Regions from separate parts of the Actinomadura sp. WAC 06369 genome, predicted to be linked through region 2. Evidence: riboswitches for the same ligand, from Rfam matches in the RefSeq annotation. Region 2 holds a riboswitch; each other region holds the start of a gene.
The links. A riboswitch is a leader RNA that binds a small molecule or an ion and turns the genes downstream of it on or off. The one in region 2 is predicted to bind cobalamin.
Positions count from the first base shown of each region.

Region 1 (2,257 bases), on a different contig from region 2:
ATTTCCCGAAGGCAGTTGCAAAGGTGAGAATCTCACGTAACGCTGGGATCCGTGACTGCTCGGGGACCGAAAGTGACGAGCGAGCCCGCCGCGCACCCCGGGACGTAGTTGCGGGAGGACCCGTGAAGACCTCGTCAGCCCACGTTACGGACGTCCGGACCGCCCACGCGGACGTGCCCGTGAAGGCCGAAACCCGTCTCGCGCCCGGACCGGCCCCGGGCGCGGCGCCGCGATCCGCGCCCCCGCCGGATCCCGCGCACGCCGCGCAGAGCATGGCGGACGCGATGGCCGACGAGCCCGGCGCCCCCGCCGGCACCCGTCCCGGCTGGGTGTGGGCGCTGCCCGGCGGCCCCGGCTGCGCCGGGCACGCGCGCCGCGTGCTGCGCGACGCGCTCGCCGCGCTCGGCGTCCCCCGCGACGTGATCGGCGACGCGCAGCTGATGGTCAGCGAGCTCGCCACCAACGCCCACCAGCACGCCGGCGACCACGGCCCGCACGAGCTGTGGCTGTACTTCGGCGACGACGGGACGGGCGGGGAGGGCGCGGGCGAGGTGCGCTGCGCGGTGTTCGACGCGCTCGCGGACGCCGCGCTGCCGGGCTACTCGTGGACGTCCGGCGACTGCGGCCGCGGTCTCGGGATCGTGCGCGAGCTGTCGGGCGGCCGGTGGGGGGCGCGCCGCACCCGGTCCCGGCTCGGGCCGTCGGTGCGGGGCAAGGCGGTGTGGTTCGCGATCCCGCAGGCGTCGCCGTCCTGAGCGGGGCCGTTCCCCGCGCGGCGCACCGGTGTGCGATCCTTGCGGGCGACGGACGCGGAGGAACCCGGTGCGAATCCGGGGCTGTCCCGCAACTGTGACCAGGGGAGTTCCCTCTCGACAGGGCCACGGCGCATGCCGGAAGGCCGAGGGGGAGCGGTGATCCGGGAGCCAGGAGACTCCGGCCGTCGGACAGTACCGCCATCGGGCGTGGACACCCGAGGAAGGACGAATCCGCGATGCCCCCTGCCGCGCCGGCCCCCGGCTACCCGTTCTCCGCCGTCGTCGGGATGGACGACCTCAAGCTCGCGCTCCTGATCAACGCCGTGTCGCCCGGTGTCGGCGGCGTCCTCGTGCGGGGGGAGAAGGGCACCGCCAAGTCGACGGTCGTCCGGGCGCTGGCCGCCCTGCTCCCGCCGGTGCGGACCGTCCCCGGGTGCCGCTTCTCCTGCGACCCGGACGCCCCCGACCCGGGCTGCCCGGACGGCCCCCACGGCGCGGGGGCCGGTGAGCGGGCCGCCCGGCTGGTGGAGCTGCCGGTGGGCGCGTCCGAGGACCGCCTCACCGGGTCCCTCGACATCGAGCGGGCGCTGACCGAGGGCGTCACGGCGTTCGAGCCGGGCCTGCTCGCCGCCGCGCACCGCGGCGTGCTGTACGTCGACGAGGTCAACCTGCTGCACGACCATCTGGTCGACCTGCTGCTGGACGCCGCCGCGATGGGCGAGTCGCACGTCGAGCGGGAGGGCGTGTCGGTGCGGCACGCCGCGCGCTTCCTGCTGGTCGGCACGATGAACCCCGAGGAGGGGGAGCTGCGGCCGCAACTGCTGGACCGGTTCGGCCTCACCGTCGAGGTGGCCGCCACCCGCGACCCGGCCGAACGGGCCGAGGTCGTCCGGCGGCGGCTCCGGTTCGAGGACGATCCGGCCGGGTTCGCGGCCGGGTGGGCGGCGGCCGAGGCCGCTCTCGCGGCCCGGATCGCGGCCGCGCGGGAGCGGCTGCCGCGGGTCGAGCTGACCGACGCGGCGCTCCGCCGGATCACCGCCGTCTGCGCGTCCTTCGAGGTCGACGGGCTGCGCGCCGACCTGGTGACCGCGCGGGCCGCGATCGCGCTCGCCGCCTGGCACGGCCGTCCGGCGGTCACCGCCGACGACGTGCGGACCGCCGCGCGGCTCGCGCTGCCGCACCGCCGCCGCCGCGACCCGTTCGACGCGCCCGGCCTGGACGCCGACAAGCTGGACGCGGTCCTCGACGAGCACGCCGATGCCGACCCTCCCGAGGTCCCCGAGGGGCCCGACCGCCCGGATGGTCCGGATGGCCGGGATGGCTCCGACGGTCCCGACGGACCGGACGACGACGGCCCCGGCGGTCCGGACGACGACGGGTCCGGTGGCGGGGTGCGGCCGGACGTGCGGGGAGACGACGCGAACGGCTCCGCGCCGCCTGAGCCGTCCGGTGGGGAGGGGAGCGGCGAGAGCGAACCCGCGCCGGCGGACGCCGCCTACAAA
Region 1 is NZ_QHJN01000012.1:29,984-32,240, forward strand. Features, by position in the region: gene DMH08_RS05390 (ATP-binding protein) at 180-755, shown strand; cobalamin riboswitch at 813-934, shown strand; gene DMH08_RS05395 (putative cobaltochelatase) at 992-2,257, shown strand, end outside.
Region 1: another riboswitch for cobalamin. It lies ahead of DMH08_RS05395 (putative cobaltochelatase); the one in region 2 lies ahead of DMH08_RS13755 (ABC transporter substrate-binding protein).

Region 2 (2,257 bases):
CAGTGCGCGGACTCGTCCTTGAGGGGTTCCAGCCGGACGCGCGTGCCACCGGGGCTGTCGAACAGGCGCACGCCGTCCCCGAGGAGGACGGGGGCGATGAAGACGAGCACCTCGTCGAGGATTCCGGCCTCGACGCACTGCCGGGCGACGTTCGCGCCGAGGACGTTGACGTAGCGGTCGCCGGCGGCGGCGCGGGCCTCGGCGACGGCGGTGCGCAGGTCGCCGGCGAAGACGACCCCCGGGACGGGCTCCGCCGGGGGCCGGTGCGTCAGGACGACCATCGGCCCGTCGTACCGCCCGCCGAACGCCCCCTCCTTGTCGGTGCCCTCGTTCGGGTCGCCGCCGCCGTAGGTGCCGTTCCCGGCGAGGATGGCGCCGATCCGGTCGACGAGCCCCTCGGCCGCCGGGTCGGGGGCGGCCAGGTGCTCGGTCAGCCAGGACATGTCCCCGCCCGGTGCCGCGATGAAGCCGTCGAGCGACATCGTCGCCGAGTACAGGAGCTTTGCCACGGTTCTTCCTTTCGTGATGGTCGAAGGGGTCGACCGGGCGGGGGCCCGGAACTCATCGGCCGGCCCCCGGAACGGGCCGCGCGGGTCGCGTCATTCATCTTGTGTGCCGCAGAGGCGTGGGATGCCCGCTGTGCCACAATGGCCCGCGTAGGCGACGGCGGAACGAGGAAGTCCGGTGCGAATCCGGCGCGGTCCCGCCACTGTGATCGGCGAGCGGACCCCGAACACGCCACCGCCCCTCCCGGGGCGGGAAGGCCGGGGCGAGCGACGACCCGAGAGCCAGGAGACTCACGCGGTCGCCTCCTCACGGTAACTGGGGCGGATCTCCCCAGAGAGGAGAGGCTGGCATGGCCGTTGGAATCCCGGTGGTCCGGGACCGCGGCGGACGGCGGGCGCGCTCGGCGCTCGGGTCCGCCCTCGCACTCGTGCTCCTGCTGTCGGGCTGCGGCGCGTCCGGCCGCGCCGCGGACGGACGGGACGGCGCCGCGCCGCCCGGCTTCCCGGTGACGGTCGAGAACTGCGGCGTCACGACCACCTACGAGCGGCCCCCGCGCCGCGCGGTGTCGCTGAACCAGCACGCGACCGAGGTGATGCTCGCGCTCGGCCTCGAACGGTCGATGGTCGGGACCGCGTTCCCGGACGACGCCGTCCTGCCGGAGTTCGAGCGGGCCTACGGCGGGATCGAGGTGCTGGCCGACGAGTACCCGTCGTTCGAGGTGCTGCTGGCCGCCGAACCCGACTTCGTGTACGGCGGCTGGGCCAGCGCGTTCGCCGAGCAGGACGGGCGGAGCCGCGCGGCCCTCCGCGAGGCCGGCATCGACACGCACCTCAACATCGAGGAGTGCCCCGGCGGCCCGGTGACGATGGCGACGGTCGAGGAGGAGGTCCGCACCGTCGCGAAGATCTTCGGGGTGTCCGCGCGCGCCGAGGAGCGGATCGCGTCCATGCGCGCCGTCCTGGAGCGGACCGCCGCCGCCCTCGCGGGCGCCGACCCGCTGACGGTCGCCGTGTACGACAGCGGCGACCGGACCGTGTTCACCTCGGGCGGCGCCGGGATCGGCAGCGAGATCATCCGGCTCGCGGGCGGCACCAACCTGTTCGCCGACCTCGACGACGCGTACGGGGACGTCTCGTTCGAGCAGTTCGCCGAACGCGCGCCCGAGGTCGTCCTCATCTACGACTACGGCGACCGGCCCGTCGAGGACAAGAAGAAGTTCCTGCTGGAGCACCCGGCGCTGCGGGACGTGCCCGCGATCCGCGACGAGCGGTTCGCGGTGCTGCCGCTGTCGTCGACGGTCACCGGCGTGCGGGCGGCGGGCGCGGTGGAGGCGCTCGCCCGCCAGCTGCACCCGGACCGCTTCGCGTGACCGCGACCGCAGGACGGGTCGCGCTCCCCCGCGTGCGCGCCCCGTACCCGCTCGTCCTGGTCCTGCTCGGGGCGCTGCTGCTCGGGACCGCGACGGCCGCGATCGCCGTCGGGTCCGTCGGCATCCCGCCCGACCAGGTGTGGGGCATCCTGCTGCACCGGCTGCACCTCGCACCGGCCGCGGACTGGACGCCCGCCCGCGAGACGATCGTGCTCGACGTGCGGCTCCCGCGCGTCCTGCTGTGCGGGGTCGTCGGCGCGGGCCTGTCGGTGTGCGGCATGGCGCTGCAGGCGATCGTCCGGAACCCGCTCGCCGATCCGATGCTGCTCGGGGTGTCGTCCGGCGCGTCGGTCGGGGCGGTGCTGGTCGTGGTGTTCCACG
Region 2 is NZ_QHJN01000040.1:36,735-38,991, forward strand. Features, by position in the region: gene DMH08_RS13750 (dihydrofolate reductase family protein) at 1-509, opposite strand, end outside; cobalamin riboswitch at 638-819, shown strand; gene DMH08_RS13755 (ABC transporter substrate-binding protein) at 857-1,876, shown strand; gene DMH08_RS13760 (FecCD family ABC transporter permease) at 1,873-2,257, shown strand, end outside.

Region 3 (2,257 bases), on a different contig from region 2:
GGCCGCGTCGGGGTTCACGGTGACGTGCGCGGACGCGGCCGTGGCCAGGCCCACGAGTCCGGCGGCGCCCAGGACGGCGACGACCGCCGTGCGCCGGGCGTGCGGGATGAGGGACATGTCGGGACTCCGTTCGAGGAGAAGCGTCGGGACCGGATCGCCGGTCGGCGTCCGGTGCGTCCGGCGCCCGCCCCGTCCCGCCTCAGCGGGGGGCGAGCGCCCTCGAACGGACGGGCGGTCCCCGCCGGACGACCTGGTGCCGGAGCGCGCGGCCGACGGCCGGGACGACCGGCGGCGCGGCGGCGGGGACGCGCGGGGCGGGCGCGGGCGGCCGGGCGGTGAGCAGCGCGAGGAGCAGCCGGATCGGACGGTCGGCGGCCGCGGCGATCCGCCGGGCCAGCGTCCACGCGGCGCGTTCCCCGCGCCACAGCCAGCAGGCGGCCAGCAGCGCGGCCGCCGCGTGCGCGAGCGTCATGCCGCAGCCGCCGGAGAGGACGGGCCAGGCGGGGTCCGCCGCGGTCGGCACGGCGTGCCCGGTGTGTCCGGCGTGCCCGGCGGCGGCGCCCGCCGTCGCCGCGACGGTCGCCTTCGTGAACAGCGCGTGCAGTGCGAACTGGCCGCCGAGGAGCCCGCCCGTGATCGTCGGGAGCGACCGCTCGTGCCCGGCCAGCAGCAGCGTGACGGCGAGGACGGCGCCGAACCCGGTCACGACCGCCCAGCCGGGTACCGCTTCCCGCGCGGCGAGCGCGTGCCCGGCCGTCGCCAGCGTCACGCACACGGTCGCGAAGACGACCGCGCGGGCGGCGCGGAACAGCGGGTGCGGTGGGCGCGGGAGCATGACGGGACCCATCGTCTCACTCCTTCCGGCGATCGTGAACCCACCCCCGCCCTCACCGACACGCCCAACATCTTGGGGTTGCACATCAAGGTCAAACTAGATGTAGGGTTCGAGTCCCGTGCTGGTTCGCCCCCGCCGTCCGCGGCGGGGGCGTCGCAAGAGGGAACCCGGTGCGAATCCGGGACTGCCCCGCAGCGGTGAGCTGGAACGACCGCCGTCACGAAGCACTGGACCGCGCCGCGGTCCGGGAAGCGACGGCCAGTAGGTCGCGCCCTCCTCCGGGAGGCGCGGTGCCCGCGAGTCCGAAGACCTGCCAGCGCGCGTTTCGTCCGGGCCTCGCGGGCAGGCCGCCGGACGGGCCCGCGGCGTGCCGCCGTGCCCGTTCGCGTGCCCTCGTGAGGCCGTCTCACGAGGGGAGAGAGCACGTGACACAGCAACTCGCGCGCCCGGCGGCGGGCATCGCCGCCGAGGTCGAGCGGGCCTGCGCCGGGGTGCCGGGGGCCGACCCCGGGCGCGTCCTCGCGGCCGTCCGGTCGGCGGACGGGCTGGACGCCGCCGCCCTGCGGGACCTCGCGATCGGCGAGGCCGCCGCGCTCGTCGCGGCCGACCCCGGCTACGGGAAGGCCGCCGCGCGGCTGCTCGCCGCGAAGATCGCCGAGGAGGCCGCGGCCGGGGGAGCGCAGACCTTCTCCCGGTCCGTCTCCGCCGCGCACGCCGCCGGGCTGCTCGGCGACGAGCCCGCCGCGTTCGTCGCCGAGCACGCCGCCGAGCTGGACGCGCTCGTCGACGACGCGGCCGACGACCGGTTCGAGTACTTCGGCCTGCGCACCGTCTACGACCGGTACCTGCTGCGCCACCCGAGCACCCGGCTCGTCCTGGAGCGCCCGCAGCACTTCTTCCTCCGCGTCGCGTGCGGCCTCGCCGACACGGTCGCCGAGGCCGCCGAGCTGTACGGGCTGCTCAGCGCCCTGGCGTACCTGCCCAGCTCCCCGACGCTGTTCAACTCCGCCGCGCGCCGCCCCCAGCTCTCGTCCTGCTTCCTGCTCGACTCGCCCCGGGACGAGCTGGAGTCGATCTACGAGCGGTACGGGCAGGTCGCGGCGCTCAGCAAGTACGCGGGCGGCATCGGGATCTCGTGGACGCGGGTCCGGTCGCGGGGCTCGCTGATCCGGGGGACGAACGGCCACTCGAACGGGATCGTCCCGTGGCTGCGCACGCTCGACGCGTCGGTCGCCGCCGTCAACCAGGGCGGCCGCCGCAAGGGCGCGGCCTGCGTCTACCTGGAGCCGTGGCACGCGGACGTCGAGGAGTTCCTGGAGCTGCGCGACAACACCGGCGAGGACGCGCGCCGCACCCACAACCTGAACCTCGCGAACTGGGTCCCGGACGAGTTCATGCGCCGCGTCGAGGCCGACGGGGTGT
Region 3 is NZ_QHJN01000069.1:1,985-4,241, forward strand. Features, by position in the region: gene DMH08_RS19740 (YcnI family copper-binding membrane protein) at 1-117, opposite strand, end outside; gene DMH08_RS19745 (MFS transporter) at 200-847, opposite strand; cobalamin riboswitch at 941-1,167, shown strand; gene DMH08_RS19750 (ribonucleoside-diphosphate reductase subunit alpha) at 1,261-2,257, shown strand, end outside.
Region 3: another riboswitch for cobalamin. It lies ahead of DMH08_RS19750 (ribonucleoside-diphosphate reductase subunit alpha); the one in region 2 lies ahead of DMH08_RS13755 (ABC transporter substrate-binding protein).